Regions from separate parts of the Microbacterium luteum genome, predicted to be linked through region 2. Evidence: predicted binding sites of a transcription regulator. Region 2 holds the regulator's gene; the other holds the start of a gene.
What was found. Region 2 encodes LexA, which represses DNA repair genes until DNA is damaged. Its sites were predicted from a motif close to TCGAACANNTGTTCGA; they were not measured.
Positions count from the first base shown of each region.

Region 1: the regulator LexA is predicted to act here: its motif matches at 3,914-3,929, upstream of IM777_RS06900 (HNH endonuclease signature motif containing protein).

Region 1 is NZ_CP063814.1:1,413,058-1,423,334, reverse strand. Features, by position in the region: gene IM777_RS06930 (NAD(P)-dependent alcohol dehydrogenase) at 1-432, opposite strand, end outside; gene IM777_RS06925 (TetR/AcrR family transcriptional regulator) at 546-1,214, shown strand; gene IM777_RS06920 (HD domain-containing protein) at 1,351-1,956, shown strand; gene IM777_RS06915 (DUF6518 family protein) at 2,115-2,708, shown strand; gene IM777_RS06910 (DNA alkylation repair protein) at 2,791-3,264, opposite strand; gene IM777_RS06905 (O-acetyl-ADP-ribose deacetylase) at 3,347-3,847, shown strand; gene IM777_RS06900 (HNH endonuclease signature motif containing protein) at 3,951-5,390, shown strand; gene IM777_RS06895 (rhamnogalacturonan lyase family protein) at 5,563-9,336, shown strand; gene IM777_RS06890 (winged helix-turn-helix transcriptional regulator) at 9,382-9,657, opposite strand; gene IM777_RS06885 (VOC family protein) at 9,654-10,058, opposite strand; gene IM777_RS06880 (zinc-binding dehydrogenase) at 10,183-10,277, shown strand, end outside.
Region 2 is NZ_CP063814.1:2,184,925-2,195,201, reverse strand. Features, by position in the region: gene IM777_RS10965 (S9 family peptidase) at 1-644, opposite strand, end outside; gene IM777_RS10960 (hypothetical protein) at 681-2,135, opposite strand; gene lexA (transcriptional repressor LexA) at 2,447-3,127, opposite strand; gene IM777_RS10950 (LysM peptidoglycan-binding domain-containing protein) at 3,395-3,748, shown strand; gene IM777_RS10945 (histidinol-phosphate transaminase) at 3,775-4,869, shown strand; gene hisB (imidazoleglycerol-phosphate dehydratase HisB) at 4,866-5,465, shown strand; gene hisH (imidazole glycerol phosphate synthase subunit HisH) at 5,462-6,112, shown strand; gene priA (bifunctional 1-(5-phosphoribosyl)-5-((5-phosphoribosylamino)methylideneamino)imidazole-4-carboxamide isomerase/phosphoribosylanthranilate isomerase PriA) at 6,166-6,912, shown strand; gene IM777_RS10925 (SseB family protein) at 6,896-7,699, shown strand; gene IM777_RS10920 (DUF1844 domain-containing protein) at 7,692-8,090, opposite strand; gene infC (translation initiation factor IF-3) at 8,399-8,977, shown strand; gene rpmI (50S ribosomal protein L35) at 9,048-9,242, shown strand; gene rplT (50S ribosomal protein L20) at 9,275-9,658, shown strand; gene IM777_RS10900 (TrmH family RNA methyltransferase) at 9,862-10,277, shown strand, end outside.

The DNA of each region.
Region 1 (10,277 bases), 770 kb from region 2:
CGCTGCCGCATCCTCGAAGCTCACCCCATCGGGCAGGTGGGTGATAGAAGTCGTGGTCGCAACGGCGTACTCCGCGAAACTCCCGGCCGCGATGCCGAAGACACGGTCGCCGACAGAGAAGCCCTCAGCCCCAGGGCCGAGCGCGACGACCGTGCCGGCGACGTCGAGACCGGGGATCGGCTGCCGCGGAGTGCTCATCCCGAACATGGGTCGGACCAGGTAGGGCAGCCCGGCCATGAGGTGCCACACTCCGCGGTCGAGGCCGGCCGCCGCGACCCGGAGGAGAACCTGACCGGCGTCAGGCGCGGGAACCTCGATCTCCTCTCGGTGGAGCACCTCGGGACCGCCGTAGCCGCGCTGGACGATTGCGGTCATGGTAGCGGGGACCGTCTCGGCATCCGCTGATGGGGTCGTGCTCAGCTGTTCAGTCATCGATCTCTTCTTCGGCTAGATGGTTGCGGGGCGCCGTACTTAGTACGGCAATTAGGAGTACCGTATGCGTACTTAGTACGATTCGTCAAGGCACTCGAAGAAAAGGAGGCAGGATGTCGCCGTCAGATCCGCCGTCGCGGGGATCGCTCAGTCGCGACCACATCATCGACGGGGCGATGGCTCTCGCCGACGAGATCGGTCTCGAGCCCCTCACGATCCGCCGCCTGGCCGACCATCTCGGCGTGCGACCGATGACGATCTACCACTACGTGAAGAACAAGGACGACATCGTCGACGGGATGGTGGGCCGCGTCTTCGACGAGGTCGAGCGCCCCGCGGCAGACACGCTGTGGAAGGACGCCATCGCGAGTCGCGCACGCTCACTGCGCGACGCCCTCCGCCGGCACCCGTGGGCTATCCCCATCATGGAGTCGCGACGCACCCCCGGTGCTGACATCCTCGATCACCACGAAGCGCTCGTGACGACCTGGCTCAGCACCGGCTTCTCGCTTGCCGTCGTCGCACATGGACTCGCGGTCGTCGACGCCTTCGTCTACGGCTTCGCGCTGCAGGAGGCGGCACTCCCGCTCGGTGACGCCGGCGGCGACCTGACCGAGGCCGGCGATCAGATCATCGCGCCGCTCTCGCCCGAGGCATACCCTTCGCTGGTGCGCTTCACGAGCGAGCACGTCATGCAGCCCGGATACGATTTCCGCGACTCGTTCGAAGCGGGACTCGAGATCGTGCTCGACGGCATCGAGCGTCGCGGCCGCAACGAGTGACCGCCGGGACGGCCGGCTCGGTTCACTCCACGTCGACGCGCCGCTCCTCCCTGCCCGCAACGGGATGGCTGTTTTCGGACGGTCGCTGTCGCACCGGGCTGTGTCGGGGGTCCCCACGCGCCCGCAGGATGTATGCATGCGCATCGCGGACTTCACTGTGCCCGACACACTGGCGGCACGCGGTGCCCTCGAGCTCGCCACGCAGTACCAATCCCCCGCGATCACCGCTCACGCACTGCGCTCGTGGCTCTGGGCCGAGGCCTTCGCGCGGGTCGACGGCATCACCGACATCGACCACGAGCTGCTGTATGTGTCTGCCGTGCTGCACGACATCGGCATCGCGACGGAGTTCGATAACCACACAATCTCCTACGAGCACGCCGGCGGGCACGTCGGTGTCGCGCTCACCGCGGGAGCAGGCTGGCCGGCGCACCGGCGCAATCGGGTGCTCGAGGTGATCGTGCGCCACAACTGGCCGGGTGTCGATCCGGCGTTGGACGCCGAGGGCCACCTGCTCGAGATCGCCACGGGTCTGGACATCTCCGGCGCGAGGCCGGATGCTCTGTTGGAAGTCTTCCGACGCGAAGTGCTTGCCGCCCACCCGCGAGGAACGCTCGCCGCGGAGTTCGGCTCATGCCTGAGCGACCAGGCATCACGAAAACCCGATACAGCCGCGAAACGACTCGTCGACGGCGGCCTCATCGTCAAGCTCGCGGCCAACCCCCTCGAACGTCTGGGCTGACTCGACCAGCGACGGAACAAGACGGTTGATGGCGTCATCACGGGCGGTGGCGAGCGGGTCGGGGGGATGAGGCGACCGACGGTCGGTGGCCTGTCACCTCGGGCACATAGAGTGTCCGAGTGGCGCAAGCGGCGACCGCGCAGGCGCGGACAAGATCGATGACGAGCGTGGCGCTCGCCTCAGCCGCGGTGCTCGCGGCGAGCCTGGTGCTCGGCGGCGCGACGGCGTTCGCGCAGGCGTTCCTGCCCGAGTGGTTCGTGTCGTTCGCGAACTCGGCGAGCGGCTGGACCGTCATCACCGCCGCGCTGGTCTACGGGGCTCGAGTGCCCTGGTGGCTGTCCGCCGCGCTCGGGGCGGTGAGCTTCGTGCTGCTCACCGTCGGGTACGCGATCGTGTCGACGATGCGCGGCTACGCGTATGACCCGCTGATGTTCTCGGTGATCGGCCTCGTCGTCGGACCGTTCGTCGGCGTCGCCGCGTGCTGGCTGCGCGCGCGCGGGCTGCGCGCCGCGCTCGGTACGGCCGCGCTCGCGGGAGTCGGAATGGGCGAGGCTGCCTATGGACTCACGGTGGTCGGCGAGACCACGAGCCCGGTGTACTGGATCGTCATCGGGATCATCGGAGTGGTGTTGCTCGGGGTGATGCTGTGGGGTCGTATCCGTGGAGCCCTACCCGTCGTGGTCGCGGTCGGCGGCACGGCGGTCGTGGCGGTCGCCTTCGTGGCGGCGTACAGCATGGTGGGGCTGATCTGACAGCGGCGTTCGCGGTTCCAACGGCGTTCGCCGCTCAGCGCGGCATGCCGCGTCCCCGCGAGGATCACGACGTGCTTCTGCGCTACAGCAGAGCGGCGGCGGTTTGGAGGCTCTGCGCATCGGATGACGCCCATCGAGCCACGATCCGTCTGGCGCGATCGGCCTCAGCGCCCCGAAGCCGAGCGAGCAGCGGACGCACCACATCGACCGTGAGCGGCTCGATGAGGTCGGCGACGCGCGCATCGCGAAGGAACCCCTCGATGCGGGTGAGGTCGTTGCCGGTGAGCGACTCGACGTATCGCTGCAGCAGCACGATCGTTGCCAGCCGGCGCTCGAGGACGGGCACCGACCACAGTTCAGACGCGACGGCAGTCACCTCATCATGCTGCAGGTCGCCGTATCGGCGGAGCGCGTCACGAACGGTGCCGCGCACCGCCCCCACCGATGCGCCGTAGACGCGCAGCCCGCCGACCGACGCGTCGCCGTCCGCCCACGTGCGCCACTCCGTCGCCTCGGCCCGCAGCGTGCGGTCGATGAAGTCGGCGGGCGAATCCATCCCTCCATTCTCGCCTTCGCCCCGCCGCATCTGTCGAGCGCAAGGGGTTCTGAACGACTGCGGCGCAAGGCACCATGACGACATGACCCTCATCACCACTCTCCACGGCGACATCACCGCGCAGCAGGTCGACGCAGTCGTGAACGCCGCCAACCGCGCCATGCGCGGAGGCGGCGGCGTCGACGGAGCGATCCACCGCGCCGGCGGTCGGGCGATCCTCGACGACTGCATCGCCCGCTTCCCACGCGGTCTCGACACCGGGGATGCGGGATGGACGACCGCCGGCGACCTTCCTGCGCGATGGGTCATTCATACCGTCGGACCCAACCACGCCGCCGGGGAGCGCGACCGGCGCCTTCTGGAGTCCTGCTATCGACGATCCCTCGAGGTCGCCGAAGAACTCGGCGCCACGAGCATCGCCTTCCCGCTGATCAGCGCCGGCATCTATGCGTGGCCACTGGATGATGCCATCGACGCCGCCGTCGAGACCATCTCTCGCGCCGACACCGGCCTGGAGGAGATTCGGCTGGTGTCGTTCGCCGCAGCCACACACGAGCGGGTACGGGCACGAGTGGAGCGATAGCTGCGACTCACGGCTCAGACCGATCTCATTTCGAGCGCGCTGCGTGAACTGCACCAACCGATACTTTCGAAGCAATGTCCGAGGTCGGTGAGACGATGACGTCATGACCGAAACAGCCACCGCACCCGACCAGGTCGCCGCCGCGCGACTGGCGCCGGTGGTCACCGAGGTCGTCGACATCCGGCGTCAGATCGCCCAGCTCCAGGCGCGCGAGGCCCGTGCGCTCGCACACGCGGGCGAGATCGCAGACGCGTGGGCGGCCGCAGAAGAGAACATGTCCACCGCCGACCTCCCCCGGCGCTCCGTCGCCGCTGAACTCGCGACCGCCCTTCGGGTGTCCGACCGCACCGTGCAGCGTCAGATCGGCGAGGCCGCGCGGATGGTCGAGATGTTCCCCGAGACGGTGCGCTCACTCGGGGCCGGCCGCATCTCGCTCGCACACGCGCGCGTCATCGTCGAGGCGGGCGACCGCATCGAGCACCCCGAGCTCGCCGCCGAGTACGAGAACAGCGTGCTCGGATACGCCGAGGCCGAGTCCGCGTCACGCCTGCGGCCGATCGCCAGGCGACGAGCGCAGTGGTTCCTCAACGAGACGATCCGCGAGCGCCACGCGAAAGCCGCCGCGACCCGCTCGGTTCAGGTCCACGATCTCGACGACGGCATGGCCGAACTGCAGGTGACGGGGCCGGCCGTGATCATCCACGGCGTCCACGACCGCCTCACCCGCATGGCTCGCGATGTCGCCGAGGCCGATGCCGAGGCCATCCGCAATGCCCGTGACGCCGTGCAGGCCGCAGTGAAGGCCGAGCGCGCGGAATCGAGAAATGGGGCCGAGCCGACGGGATCGGGAGCGAAAACCGAGCGGAACGAACAGAGCGCGGTCGACCGGGCGGAGGCCCACCTCGACGAGCTCCTCGCCGCCCGCCGTGTGCTCGACGCCATCCGGGTCGATCTTCTCGCCGACATGCTCCTCACGGCAGCCCCCGACGCACACATCGGCACGACCGCGACCGGACTGGGCGCGATCCAGGCGCACGTGCGGGTCACCATCCCCGTGCTCACGCTCCTCGACTCCCCGGCTGACGACCCGTTCGAAGCCGTCACTCTCGCCGGACACGGTCCGATCGACCCGAATACGGCCAGGGAGCTCGCAAGAAACGCTCCCGGATGGGACCGAATTCTCACACATCCCATCTCCGGCGAAGTGCTCGGCGTCGACCGATACCAGGCGTCCAGTCAAATGCGCCGCACCCTCGACGTTCGAGATCAGCACTGTCGATTCCCCGGGTGTCGACTGCCTGCCGCGGTCTGCGACCTCGACCACACGCTGGACTGGCAATTCGGGGGCACGACCACCGTGTCGAATCTCAGTCATCTCTGCCGACGACATCACACCCTGAAACATCAGACGCCGTGGACGGTCGTGCAGAAGCCGGGCGGCGTTCTGGAATGGACAAGCCCCACCGGACGGGTCTACCCCGACCACCCCGTGTCCAGCGTGCAGTTCGTCACCGATGCCGAGTTCGATCCGGCGCCGTTCTGACCCGCCGAAGCGGTCCCCTTCGGGAAAGTTCGGGAAAGATAACGCTTTCCTTGACCTTGCCTTCGGGTGGCGTGACAATGGATGAACCGCGTCAGCAAACGCTTTCCCGCAGGTGCGGCGTGGGGAGGAGCACCGACGCTCCTCCGGAAGTCACCGTTTCGAAGGAGATTCAGTGCCCGATCCACGTCGCCCCAGACGACTGAGAACAACCATCGCCGCCGTCGCCGGAGGTGCGATCGTCGCCTCCGGCGCCCTCGCGGCTTCCCCCGCATCCGCCGCCGACGAGATCGACCTGCGCTTCGACTTCGGTGGGTCCTCCTCGCCCACTCCGGAGGGCTGGATTGCGATCCACCCGGGCTCGGCATACGACGCTGACACGGGTTACGGCTTCACCGCGGCTCCGGGAGCGTTCCGCGACCGCGGCGGCGACGACCTGGTCGCCCGCGACTTCACCATCGGAGACGGTTCGGCCTTCGCCGTAGACGTTCCCAACGGCACCTATGAAGTCACGACGTGGGCCGGCGACCTCATCGCCGGCAACCGCACCAGCTTCGATATCGAGGGCACGGCATTCTCGGGTCCGCGCACCTCGAGCGGCGACGTGCACGAGGAGTTCTTCCCCGCGATCGAGGTCTCCGACGGACAGCTGAACATCTCCGCCTCCGGCGATGCGCGCATCAACGGCATCACCGTGCAGACTCCGCTCGCCGCCCCCTCGACCCTCGCCTCGTCGGTCGACGCCGACGAGTTGAATGTCGCCCTCGGTTGGCAGCCCGTCGAGGGCGCCACCGGCTACACCCTCTATCGCTCGGCACCCGGCGGCGACCTGAGCGAGATCGGCACGGTCAGCGCCCCGGCCGATCCCGCGGAATCGCCGACATTCGTCGACTCCGACGTCGAGCTCGGCGAGACCTACGACTACGCCGTCGCCACGGTCAAGGGCGAGCGCACGTCACGCCCCGGCGAGCGCCTCGCCGTGTCGGTGATCGACGAGTCCGTCGCACCGCCCGCCGCACCTACCGGACTGACGACCGAATCCATCGACCGCAGCCAGGTCACGCTCACGTGGGATGCCGCCGACGACGTCGCGCTCTACAAGGTGTTCCGCTCGACGCGCGACGACATCCCCTTCGAAGAGATCGGTCAGGTCTCGGAGCCCGCCTACACCGACGACGACGTGCTGACCACCCGGCCCTACCTCTACAAGGTCGTCGCACTGAACGCCGGTGGCGCCTCGGAGGAGTCGGAGGTGCTCTCGACCGAGATCGCCACGACACTCGTGCGCGACGTCGAGTACCTCGACCGCTCCCCCGTCGCCGTGTCCACCGACGACGGCGTCTACCTCGGCTGGCGCCTGCTCGGCCTCGACGATCGCGCGATGGGCTTCGACGTCTACCGCGACGGCGCGAAGATCACGGATGCGCCCCTCACCGACACGACGAACTTCGTCGATGTCGAGGGCACAGCCGACTCGACCTACCTCGTCACAACCCAGGTCGACGACCGCGAGGTCTCGGTCACCGACGAGTTCGGCGTCTGGGCATCGGACTACCTCGACGTCCCGCTCGACAAGCCGGCCGACCAGACCATGCCCGACGGCAGCACCGCCACGTACGCGCCGGGCGACGGCACCGTGGGCGACGTCGACGGAGATGGCGAGTACGAGCTGGTCTTCCTGTGGAACCCGTCGAACGCGCAGGACAACTCGCGACCGGGATACACCGGCAACGTCTATATCGAGGCGGTCGAGTTCGACGGCACGAGCCTGTGGCGCATCGACCTCGGGCGCAACATCCGCGCTGGCGCGCACTACACGCAGCTCGAGGTCTTCGACTACGACAGCGACGGACGAGCGGAAGTCGCCGTGAAGACGGCCGACGGCACGGTCGACGGCGAGGGCACGGTCATCGGCGACGCCGACGCCGACTATCGCAACAGCAGCGGCTACATACTCTCCGGCCCGGAGTTCCTCACGGTCTTCGACGGGCAGACCGGCGCCGCGATCGACACCGTCGACTACCTTCCGGGCCGCGGGAACGTCGGCTCATGGGGCGACACCTACGGCAACCGCGTCGACCGCTTCCTCGGCGGCGTCGCCTACCTCGACGGCGAGAACCCATCGCTGGTGATGAGCCGCGGCTACTACACACGCACGGTGATCGTCGCGTGGGATCTCGTGGACGGCAAGCTCGTCGAGCGCTGGACCTTCGACTCCGACGAAGCCGGCTCGGAATACGAGGGGCAGGGCAACCACCAGTTCACCGTCGCCGACGTCGACCGTGACGGCCTCGACGAGATCGTCTTCGGCGCACTGACCATCGACCACGACGGCATGCCGCTGTACAACTCGCGCCTGTTCCACGGCGACGCGCTTCACGTGAGCGACTTCGTGATCGACCGGCCCGGCCAGGAGATCTACAGCGTCTTCGAGTCGCCCAGTGGCAACGGCAACATCATCGCCGCGATGCGCGACGCCGAGACCGGCGAGATCCTCTGGTCGAACGAGGGCACCGTCGACACCGGTCGCGGCGCCGCCGCCGACATCGACCCCACCTCCCCGGGAGCGGAAGCGTGGAACGTCGGCGGGAACGCCGCGTGGGACTCCCCCGTCGGCACGCTGAACGCCTCGACCGGTGAGGTGCTGTCCACCGACATCCCCGCGGCGAACTTCGTCACGTGGTGGAACGGCGACGTCGTGCGCGAGATCACCGATCACGACTACGACGAAGACACCATGACGGGCGTGCCGACGATCTCCACGTGGGATCCGGCGGCACAGGAAGAGGTCGAGATCAAGCGCCTCGAGGGCACGTCGACCAACAACACCACCAAGGGCAACCCCGTGATCCAGGCCGACCTGTTCGGCGACTGGCGCGAGGAGCTCGCGGTGCGGCTGGAGGACGGCACCGGCATCCGCATCTACACGACGACGGACGTCACCGACACGCGCATCCCCACCCTGATGCACGACTCGCAGTATCGCCTGGCGGTCGCCAATCAGAACTCCGCCTACAACCAGCCCCCGCACCCGTCGTACTTCATCGGCGCCGGGATGGGCGAGCCACCCGTACCGTCGATCTCGTACGTCGGCGCGCCCGACACCGACGAGTCGGCGCCGGTGATCAGCGGGTTGCCCTCGGGCGTGGTCTCGGTGGACGAGCCCTTCGAACTCGCGATCACCGCCGATGACCCCGAGAGCGGCGTGCGGTCCGTGACGGTGACCATCGACGGGGTCGATGTGCCGGCATCCGGCGACGTCGTGCTCGCCGACCTCGGGATCTCCGGCGACGGGCAGGAAGCCGAGGTCGTCGCCACGGCGACCAACAACGACGGCTTCGTCTCGACCGAGACCAGCACGGTGCTGCTCGTCTCCGGCGACGAATACGACGCGGCGCCCGGACGCGGCACGCTGTCCAACACCAGCGGGTGGGCCTACGGGCTGCACGACGGCACCTACGACGTCGTGATGAACCTCTGGTGGGGTGTTCCCGGCACGGTGTTCCGCCTGTTCGAGACCCGCGTGCTCGAGCCGACGCAGGGCATGTCGCAGACCACGGGGGTGAGCTTCGAGGGCAAGCCGAACGGCACCTACGAGTACACCGCCGAGCTCGTCAACAGCCACGGCATCACCGAGACGAGCTCGACAACGGTCGTGGTAAACGCTGCGGCACCCGGCACACCGGTCGTGTCCCACGACAACTGGGACCGCGACGGGGAGTTCACCGTCACGGCGAACCTGCGGTGGGGCACCAACGCCGACGCGTACGACATCCTCCTCGACGGCGAGGTGGTCGACTCCGGCGAGCTCGCCGCGTCGACCCCCGACGCCCAGCGGGCACAGGTCGAGCTGGAGGGAGTGGAGCCCGGCGACCACGAGCTGATCGCCGTGTTCCGCAACGCCAACGGCGAGACCGCATCGAAGCCGGTCACGGTCACGGTGCGATAGCACGCCACACCGTGAATCCTCCCCGGCGCGCGCGTCGGGGAGGATTCACGGTCGCACCCACCGCTCGAGAGCGTCGATGCTCTCCCGCAGCGCGAGGCCGCGATCGGTCAGCGCATAAGCCCGGGTCTTGTGCCGGAGCGGCAGGCGGGTCAGCACGCCCGCCTGTTCGAGTTCGCGCAGTCGGGTGGCGAGGATGTTGGTGGGCACTCCGAGGTCACGCTGCAGATCACCGTAGCGCTGTGGTCCGTCGAGGAGCCGGCCCACGATGAGCAGGGCCCACCGGGCGCCGACGACATCGAGGGCGGCGGCGAGGTCGCTCACTCCTGCGGACCGGCCTCCGGCTTCATCCAGAACGGCGAATAGTGATATCCGTCGGGGTCGTCGAACTGGCGCTGATACATGAACGGGTAGTCGTCGGTGTCCCCGACCCGCCCGCCCGCGGCGCCGGCGCGCTCGGTGAGTTCGTCGACCGCCTCACGGCTGCCGAGGTCGAACGAGACGGTCACTTTCGACGGTGTCTCGGCCCCGCCGATCAGGTCGTCGGTGCCGCCCACACTCGCGTACATCTCTCGACTGCCGAGCACGACGTACTGCCCTGGCGCGACCGCGAAGCACGACACGTTGTGGTCGGACATGTCAGGATCCATGGTCCACCCGAGGGCGGTGTAGAAGGCGGTCGAGCGTTCGACGCTCTCGACGGGGCACGTGATGAAGAGGCTCATACGCAAACACTTGCAAAAAGCAAGTATGCCGTCAAGATCACGGCGTCTGCGAGCCCACGGGCGACCTACGCTGGAAGACCGCGCGGCGCAATCGCGCCGAGACGGCCGACGAGAGCGAGACACCATGCGCGCAGCAATCCACCGCACCTTCGGAGCCCCGGAGGAGGTGCTCGCCATCGATGAGATCGACCGGCCCGAACCGGGCCCGGAAGAGGTGCG
Region 2 (10,277 bases):
TCGCCTACAGTGCCGTCCTCGATGCGTCCGACGCGCACCTCGGCGCGTTCCCAGGGCATGTTCGGATGGTTCCAGGCCACCCAGGCGAGGTGGGTTCCGTCGGGGGAGAGCGCGGGCTGTGCGACGAAGTCGCTCCCTCTCACCAGCACGACGATCGCGGCGTCGTCGTCCGCGGCTGATCCGTCCACCGGAATGCGGACGATCGCGCGGCGGGGGACGGTCAGCCCGGGATCGTGCTCCTCGCGGACGGCGAGCAGAACGCCGTCGCGCCACTCCAGGCCGCCGTGGCGCGCGTGGCCTGCCACGGGAGTGAGAGGACGCACGGTCCCGTCGACGACGGAGTACACGCGCTGATCCGTCTTCTCGACGAAGAACAGCGTTCCGGCTTCGTCGGCGGTCCACGCGCCGCCGCCGTACTCGTGCACGGTGCTTCGCGCGTTCCAGGGGGTGGGCAACACATCCTCAACGTCGCCGTCGTCGCCGCGGTGGCGTACGGCGACGCGACCGGCTTCGGCCGGAACGGGCTCGCCCCACCACACGTCCTCCCCGACGAAACGAGCTCCGTCGATCCGGGGCGACGCCGCGGAGGCCGCCTCGGCGGTGATGGGAGAGGGCCAGGAGCCGTAGGGGAGTTCGGAGGTCACCGTCCCACCGTACGACGCGGTGACCTCCCTGCGGGCTCAGCGCAACGGCTGTGTGGGTGCGTTGCCGGGAAGGACCGCCGTGTCGCTTTCCACATCGGCCGCCGTGTCCACGTCGGCCGTCGGTTCCGCCTCGAGGACGTCGTCGGCGTCGATGGCCGCCTGGCCATCAGACGGTGATCTCTCGAGCAGGGCGGTGACGAGCCACACGGCGAGGGCGAGGACGATGACCAGGGCGATGTCGCCGAAAGTCAGGGGCCGCAGCGCGAACAGCACGAGCACGGCGAGCACGAGGATGACGACGCGCACGAGCACGCGCTGGCGATGCATCGCGTCCCCGAAGGCGCCCGTGTCGAGCCCTCGACTGCGCAGTCCCGATCGCGCCGACGCGGTGAGCGAGCCGGCCACGGAGCGGATGCGCCGCGCCGGCGCCCAACGGCCGCTCAGCCACGCCGCCACGGCGACGACGATGCCGAGGAAGGTCAGGACGACCGCCGTATCGCGGACGGCGCCGATCACCGTGTCGTAGATCGACTCCAGAGTGCGAGCGGGGATGCCCAGACCGGGTGCGTTGAGGCTGAGGACGGCTCCCGCGCTCGCGAGGGCTACCGCGAGCAGACCTGCGCCGATCGTGATGGCGACGCCGACCCCGAGCACGGCCGTCGACCGTCGGCGCGCGATCAGCACCCCGACGGCGGCGAGGCCGAGGGCTACGAAGGGGATCCAGTAGCCCGCTGTGACGGCGAGGTTGTAGACGGTGCCCACCAGAAGCAGGCCATCGGCCTGGACGATGACGATGGTCTGATCGATCGCCGGGATGGAGGTGACGAAGCCGAAACCCTGCGCGGCCAGTCGTGACTTCAGCTCCTCGATGATGGGGCCGAGCTGGATGCCGAGGGCGCCGGTGTCGTCGATCGCGATCGCGGTGGAGTCGTCGCCCGTCGCTGCGGCGACGAGCGCACGATGGCTGGCGACGAGAGCCGTTCGCCACACCTCGGGAAAGGCGTCGGACTGGACCACTCCGGTGATCGCCGAGTCGATGAGGCCCTGCACGCCCTGGACGGCGGGCTGCCGGAGGAGGTCGAGCGCCGACGACGCGGCGGGCGGAAGATCGAGGCTCTGCACGCCGTCGATGACGTCGTTCGTGATGCCCTCGACGTCGACGGCCGCGTTCACGGCGGTGGACGCCTGGTCGATCACCAGCTGCTGCACATCGGGATCGTCCGCGAGGGGACCGAAGGTCTGCACGAACGCGTCCTCGCTCACGAGTTCCGCGCGCGCCCACGTGCCGAGGACGGAGACGGGCACGAGGATGCCGGCGAGCACGATGCAGACGGCCGAGATGAGGGCACGCCACCATCCGGTGTGACCAGCGCGGTCTGAGACAGGTCTTTCTCCGCTGAGATCCGAGGACGCCTGGGAACGAAGATCGGCGTTCTCCGCTTTCAGCCGTTCGATCTCCGCGCGGAGATCGGTGATGTCTGTCGTGGCCATGGCGAGGGCTCCCTCTTGTCGGGTCAGCCCCATTGTGGCGGGAACGCCGCCCCGTTCGCACGTGTGCCCCAGATCAGGTTCTCCGACGCCCTCAAGCGGTCGGACACCTTCGTCCCCGAATTCTGGCGCCCGTTCTCTGGATCCTGGCCTCGTGCGAGGTGAGGCGTCGGCGTGCGAGTTCCGTCCTACTCGGCCTCCTGCGGACCCGACTCAGGCTGAGACACCATCGGGATGCCGCCACGGCACCAGAATCGCCAGCACAGCCTGAGTTGTTGCACGCGCGGTGCGCTGGCCGGCTGAGGAGACGGCCGTCAGACGGCGCGCATCACCGCCACGACTTTGCCGAGCACGACGGCCTCGTCCCCGAGGATCGGCTCGAACGCGGAGTTCCGCGGCAGCAGCCACACGTGACCGTCGCGCTGGCGGAAGGTCTTGACGGTCGCCTCCCCGTCGAGCATCGCGGCGACGATGTCGCCGTTCTCGGCCGTCGGCTGCGAGCGCACTACGACCCAGTCGCCGTCGCAGATGGCCGCGTCGATCATCGACTCGCCGGACACCTTGAGCATGAACAGGTCGCCCTTGCCGACCAGCTGCCTCGGCAGCGGGAAGACCTCGTCGATCTGCTGATCGGCGGTGATCGGCACCCCGGCGGCGATGCGCCCGACGAGGGGGACCATCGCGGCATCGCCCACGGGGGGCGCCGCGTCGGCGGGGCTTTCCGTGCTCGCGCCGGGGAGGTCGATGAGGACCTCCATCGCGCGAGTCTTGCCGGCATCGCGGCGCAGGTAGCCGCTCAGCTCCAGCTGATTCAGCTGATGCGTCACGCTCGACAACGACTTCAGCCCGACCGCGTCGCCGATCTCACGCATGCTCGGCGGGTACCCGTGCCGTGCGATCGATCGCTGGATCACTTCGAGGATCGCGAGCTGCTTGTCGCTGAGGCTGCGGCGCCGCCGTGTCTGGGGTCGCGCGCGGCTCGTCGGCTCGGTCATCTCGTGCTCCTGTCTCCTCACCCCTCGTCGTCCGAGGGGCACCGGCCTTCGAATGTCGGAGGTCGGTGATGGGCTCTGCTCATCGAAACGGTATCCGCCCTCGTCCGACACGGTCTGCAAGCGCTCCGCGTGTCGTGTTCGAGAGAAGTCCACCGGTCGGCCCGCTTGACAGCTTACGAGATCGAAGATAGCTTCGGAAGAGAGGTTCGCATCGCCGGCTCCCGGCCGAGTTCAGCGATGCGAACCTCTCGCCGAGAAGGAGGAGAGATGACCGCGATCAGCATCACGCCGCACCACCGCACCCGCCTGCGCATGACCGTGCGCGGCCGTCGCGTTCTTGCCGCCGCGGCGGCACTGCCCGCCGCCGCATGCGTGGCGGTCGCGGTCATCAGTGGCGGCAGCGCGCTCGCGTCGCGCGATGACGCCGGCGACGCTGCCTCGTTCTCCACGGTCGTCGTGAGTGCAGGTGAATCGCTCTGGGCGATCGCGGAGCGCGTGGCACCGGAGAGCGATCCTCGAGACGTCGTTGACGACATCGCGCGCCTGAATGCTCTCGACGGTGTCGATGTCTCGGCTGGTCAGGAGCTGGCCATCCCTGCGCGCTACGACACGGCACCGTAGACCGCCGGGCGAAGCGCGCCCGTACCATGGGAGGGGTGACCGCTCGCCTCGACGACCTTCCTCTCCGTGACGATCTGCGCGGAATGACTCCGTACGGTGCGCCTCAGGCACCGCTTCCGGTTGCGCTGAACGTGAACGAGAACACCCATCCCGTGCCGGATGAGATCGCCGCCGACATCCTCGATGCGATCGCATTGGCGCTTCGGGACGTCAACCGATACCCCGATCGCGAGTTCCTGCCGCTTCGCGAGGCGTTCGCGGATTACCTGGGTGAAGGGCTGCTTCCTGAGCAGATGTGGGCCGCCAACGGTTCCAACGAGGTGCTTCAGCACGTGCTCCAGGCCTTCGCTGGACCGGGGAGGACGGCGTTCGGCTTCGCGCCCACCTACTCGATGTACCCGCTGCTGACGCGAGCGACCGGTGCTGCCTGGGTCGCGGGAACGCGCGAAGACGACTTCTCGGTGACCGCCGATTCGGCGGCCGACCAGGTCGCAGCAGCCGATCCGGATGTGGTGTTCCTGTGCGCCCCGAACAACCCGACGGGCACGCCGCTGCCACTTGACGTGATCGCAGCGGTCTACGACGCGAGCCGGGCGATGGTCGTGGTCGACGAGGCGTACCAGGAGTTCGCGCCTCACGACGAGCCATCAGCGATCACCCTGCTCCCCGGGCGCGAGCGACTGATCGTGTCGCGCACGATGTCGAAGGCATTCGCCTTCGCCGGAGCTCGCGTGGGTTACCTCGCTGCCGACCCCGCGGTCGTGGACGCTCTGCGTCTGGTGCGCCTGCCGTACCACCTGAGTGCCATCACGCAGGCCGCCGCGCTCGCGGCGCTGCGTCACGCGCCGGTCATGCTCGGCATGGTCGACGAGATCGTCGCGCAGCGCGACCGCATCTCCGCCACCCTCGAGGCGCTCGGCTACCAGCCGCACCCGTCGTGGACGAACTTCGTCCTGTTCGGGGGAGTCGAGGACCCGGCGGCGACGTTCGGTGCCCTCTACGACCGCGGCATCCTCATCAGGGACGTGGGCATCCCGCACCACCTCCGCGTCACGGCAGGAACAGAGGCGGAGACGACCGCGTTCCTGGATGCGCTGGCGTCGTTAGGATCGACGTCATGACCCGCACCGCCTCGCTCACCCGATCGACCAGCGAGTCGACGGTCGAGCTCCAGCTCGACCTCGACGGCACGGGGCGCAGCAGCATCGACACGTCGGTGCCGTTCTACGACCACATGCTGACCGCGTTCGCGAAGCACTCGCTCACCGACCTCACGGTTCGCGCGTCGGGCGACACCGACATCGACGCACACCACACGGTCGAAGACGTCGCGATCGTGCTCGGGCAGGCGATCCGGCAGGCTCTCGGCGACAAGGCCGGCATCAGCCGCTACGGGGATGCGCTCGTCCCGCTCGACGAAGCCCTCGCCCAGGCAGTGGTCGACATCAGTGGGCGGCCCTACCTCGTGCACACGGGCGAGCCGGCCGGTTTCGAACACCACCTCATCGGCGGCCACTTCACGGGGTCGTTGGTGCGCCACACCTTCGAGGCGCTGTCCTTCCAGGCGGCGCTGACCGTCCACGTAAGGGTGCTGGGCGGCCGGGACCCTCACCACATCGCCGAGGCGGAATACAAGGCATTCGCGCGTGCCTTCCGCCAGGCGAAAGCGCTCGATCCACTCGTCGACGGCGTGCCGAGCACGAAGGGCGCCCTGTGACCGACCGGCCCCTCGTCGCCGTTCTCGACTACGGATCCGGGAACGTCCATTCCGCGGTCAAGGCTCTCGTCGCTGCCGGAGCCGACGCGCGGCTGACGGCCGACCGCGGGCTGATCCAAGACGCGGACGGACTCGTGGTGCCCGGCGTCGGCGCCTTCGAGGCGGTCGTCGCCGCACTGCGCTCGCGCTGCGGCGACGAGCTCATCGGACGACGTCTGGCCGGCGGTAGGCCCGTGCTGGGGATCTGCGTGGGGATGCAGGTCCTCTTCGAACACGGTGTGGAGCGGGGCGCGGACACTCCGGGACTGGGCGAGTGGCCGGGCGCGGTCACCGAGTTGGATGCTCCTGTCCTTCCGCACATGGGATGGAACACCGTCGCGTCGGGGGCCGGCAGTCGCCTGTTCCGCGGAATCGAGAACGAGCGGTTCTACTTCGTGCACTCGTTCGCCGCCCAGCACTGGACGATGCAGACGCAGCGCCCCCTCGCTGAACCGGTCTTGACCTGGAGCGAACACGGCGTGCCCTTCCTTGCCGCCGTGGAGAACGGGCCGCTCTCGGCGACGCAGTTCCACCCCGAGAAGTCGGGGGAGGCCGGCATCCGGCTGCTCGCCAATTGGATCGACGGGCTGGCGCCGACTAACCTCTGAATCCGTGCCTGCGCCCGGCCGCCCGGATCCGGTGCCGAGACGCACGAGGAGCTATGAACGATTTCGCATCAACGCCCCAGCTTGTTCTGCTTCCCGCGGTGGACGTCGCCGGGGGAAAGGCCGTTCGACTCACGCAGGGTGAGGCCGGTTCGGAGACGAACTACGGCGACCCCGTCGACGCCGCGACCGACTGGGCGCGCCAGGGGGCGCAGTGGATCCATCTCGTCGACCTGGATGCGGCCTTCGGCCGGGGCAGCAATGCCGGCATCATGCGCAAGGTGATCAAGTCGGTGCGCGGTGTTCAGGTCGAGCTGTCCGGCGGCATCCGCGACGATGCCTCGCTGGAGGCGGCTCTCGAAAGCGGCGCCTCGCGCGTGAACCTCGGGACCGCCGCGCTGGAGAACCCCGAGTGGGCGGCTGACGTGATCGGCCGCTACGGCGACCTCATCGCCGTCGGCCTGGATGTGCGTGGTACGACGCTCGCCGCGCGGGGCTGGACCCGCGAAGGCGGTGACCTGTGGACGGTGCTCGATCGCCTCGAGTCAGCCGGATGCAGTCGCTACGTCGTGACGGACGTCACGAAGGACGGCACCCTGCAGGGCCCGAACACCGAGCTGCTTCGCGAAATGGTGACGCGCACCCCGAAGCCCGTCGTGGCGTCGGGAGGCATCTCGAGCCTCGACGACATCGCCGCTCTCCGAGAGCTCGTGCCCCTCGGCGTCGAGGGTGCGATCGTCGGCAAGGCCCTCTATGCGGGGAACTTCACCCTCGCTGAGGCGCTGGATGTCGCCGGGCGCTGATCCCGCGCAGCCCGACGGCGGCTCGGACTCGGCGGGAGTCCCGTGGGAGGGACGCCGCTTCTCCGACAATCCCCACGCCGCTGACGACGGCCGTGCTGATCCTGCTCTCGAGCGGGCGCTGCGGGACTTCCGGGCGGGCGAAGGCTCCGAGGTGCAGGTCGTCGACGCGTACCGGAGAGCCCGTCTGCTGATCCCCCTCATCGCGCAGAAGGGCGACGGTGACGGCGACGCGGTCGGTGCACACGGACTCGCGGTCGACAAGACGCAGGAGCTGTCGATCGTCACGGTCGCCGCACCGGACGGGCGACACGTGCTTCCGGTCTTCACGTCGGTCGACACCATGCGGGTGTGGGATGCGCAGGCGCGTCCGGTGCCCGCGGAGGGCATCAGGACCGCACTGGCGGCATCGGCGGACGACACCGACCTCATCGTCATCGATCCCGGCTCGGAGACCGAGTTCGTCATCCGTCGTCCGGCGGTCTGGGCGATCGCCCAGTCGCAGCAGTGGGAGCCGAGTCATCGCTCGCCCGAGGTGGCGGCCGGACTCAACGAGAGCGTCGGCGGGGAGCTGGCCATCATCGACCTCGCACTCGAACCCGGCGACCCCGAGGCACGTGGACGGGGGCCCGAGCTGATCGTGCGCCTGCACGTGGCTGCCGGACTCGATCAGTCGCAGCTCGATGCCGTCCTCGCACGCCTGGCGAGACGATGGGCCGCGGATGACCGCGTCGCCGTGCTGGTGGACTCGCTCGCCGTGAAGCTCGTGCGCTCGGAGCCGCTCAGCTGACCGGTCCGGTCCATTTCTCGCCCGGCCCCTTGCCGATGGGGTCGGGAATCGTCGATGCCTCGCGGAAGGCGAGTTGCACCGAGCGCAGTCCGTCGCGGAGGGACCGCGCGTGCATGTCGCTGATCTCGGGGGCGCCGGCGGTGATGAGCCCGGCGAGGGCGTTGATGAGCTTGCGGGCCTCGTCCAGATCCTTCTGCGTGTCGGGGTCGTCGGCGAGTCCGACCTTCACGGCGGCCGCGCTCATCAGATGCACCGCGGCGGTGGTGATCACCTCGACCGCGGGGACATCCGCGATGTCGCGGGTCGCCGACTCGGCGGCGGCTTCCTGAGAGGCCCACCGAGCGTGACGTTCGTCTTCTGCGTGGCCGTGGTCGGGGGGAATCGTGGACACGTGGTGCTTTCTGGTAGACTTCAGCGGGCTTCAGAGCACTGTGCTCTGGAACGAAAGAGGATCACATCCCACCCGCGCTTGCCGCTCCAGGCTACCGGGTCCACGCACTCCGCTCCGGCGACACCATGTCGGAGTCGACCCGGAGACATGCATGTCGGCCGAGGTACGGGTGCGCGATGTCGGCGTTCGGACGCCGCGTCGGGTGGAATGGGGACTCTTCCGCCCGCGACATACCGTGTCGCGGTGGCCACCACCCGCACGAAGAGGAGTTCCGCATCAGCGATCCCCGCACCAACGAGCGCATCCGCGTGCCTGAGGTCCGTCTCGTCGGCCCCAACGGCGAGCAGGTCGGCGTCGTCCGCATCGAGGTTGCGCAGCGTCTGGCTCAGGAGGCGGATCTCGACCTGGTCGAGGTCGCGCCCAACTCCAAGCCGCCCGTGGTCAAGATCATGGACTACGGCAAGTTCAAGTACGAGGCTGCGCAGAAGGCCAAGGAGGCGCGTCGCAATCAGGCGAACACGGTCCTCAAGGAGGTCCGGTTCCGACTGAAGATCGAGGCGCACGACTACATCACCAAGCTCAAGCGCGCCGAGGGCTTCCTCCAGGCCGGTGACAAGGTGAAGGCCATGATCCTGTTCCGCGGGCGCGAGCAGTCGCGTCCGGAGCAGGGCGTGCGACTGCTCCGCAAGTTCGCCGAAGACGTCGCCGAGTTCGGCACCGTCGAGGTCAACCCGACGCAGGACGGCCGCAACATGACGATGGTGATCGCCCCGCACAAGAACAAGTCCGAGGCGAAGGCGGAGCAGAACGCTCAGCGCGCCGCGAACAAGGAAGCCTCGCGCGCATCGCGCACCAGCGCCGACGGCGACACCGCCCCGGCGCAGTAACGCTGCCCAGACTCCCGCTCCGTCGGGACCCCGTTCCCGCCCGAGCGGGAAGAGACACGAAGGAAGAAACATGCCGAAGCAGAAGACCCACTCGGGTGCCAAGAAGCGCTTCAAGATCACCGGCAGCGGCAAGCTCAAGAAGCAGCAGGCCGGAATGCGCCACAACCTCGAGGGAAAGTCGAGCCGTCGCACCCGCCGTCTGAACCAGGACCAGGTGCTGTCGACGGCCGACACCAAGCAGGCCAAGAAGCTTCTCGGTCGCTGACGCGGCCCGTGCACGAATAGGAACGAAACGAAATGGCTAGAGTCAAGCGGGCCGTCAACGCCCACAAGAAGCGTCGCGTCATCCTCGAGCGCGCCTCCGGTTACCGGGGTCAGCGCTCGCGTCTGTACCGCAAGGCGAAGGAGCAGGTCACCCACTCGCTCGTCTACGCGTACCGCGACCGTCGCAAGCGCAAGGGCGACTTCCGTCGTCTGTGGATCCAGCGCATCAACGCAGCCAGCCGTCAGCACGGCATGACCTACAACCGCTTCATCCAGGGTCTCGGCCTCGCGGGTGTGCAGGTCGACCGTCGCATGCTGGCCGAGCTCGCCGTGAACGAGCCGACCGCGTTCGCGTCGCTCGTCGAGACCGCCAAGAAGGCGCTGCCCGAGAACGTCAACGCCAAGAAGACGGCGTAAGGCTCTCTATCTCGAAAGGGCGTCCTCCCCCGGGAGGGCGCCCTTTCGGCATCCCGTGCCCCGCCCCGCGCGGCCGCATCGTCGGAGATTCAGCCCGATGTCGGATGATCGCGTCGGAATCCTCCGACATCGACACGATTCTCCGACATCGGGCGGGCAGGTGGATGCGGGGCGCCGCGGGGCGCCGCCCCTAGACTGGTCGCGTGCTCGAGAACCCCCGGTCGCCGCGCGTGCGCGCCGTGGCGAAGCTCACCAAGCGCAGCGCACGCAAAGAGACGGGGCTCTATCTCCTCGAGGGTCCGCAGGCCGCACGGGAGGCGCTCGCCTTCCAACCCGGAACGGTCGTCGAACTGTTCGCGACACCGGCCGCATTGGAGAAGCACACCGACATCCGCGATGCGGCCGCGTCCGCCGGAATCGAGCCGGTCTACACGACCGAGCCCGTGCTCGACGCGATGGCCGACACGGTGACACCCCAGGGGATCGTCGCGGTCGCGCGGCAGGCTCCCACGCCGGTCCGTGAGATCTTCGCCGGCTCGCCTCGGCTGGTGGCGGTGTGCGAAGAGGTGCGCGACCCTGGCAATCTCGGCACGATCATCCGTGCCGCCGACGCGGTCGG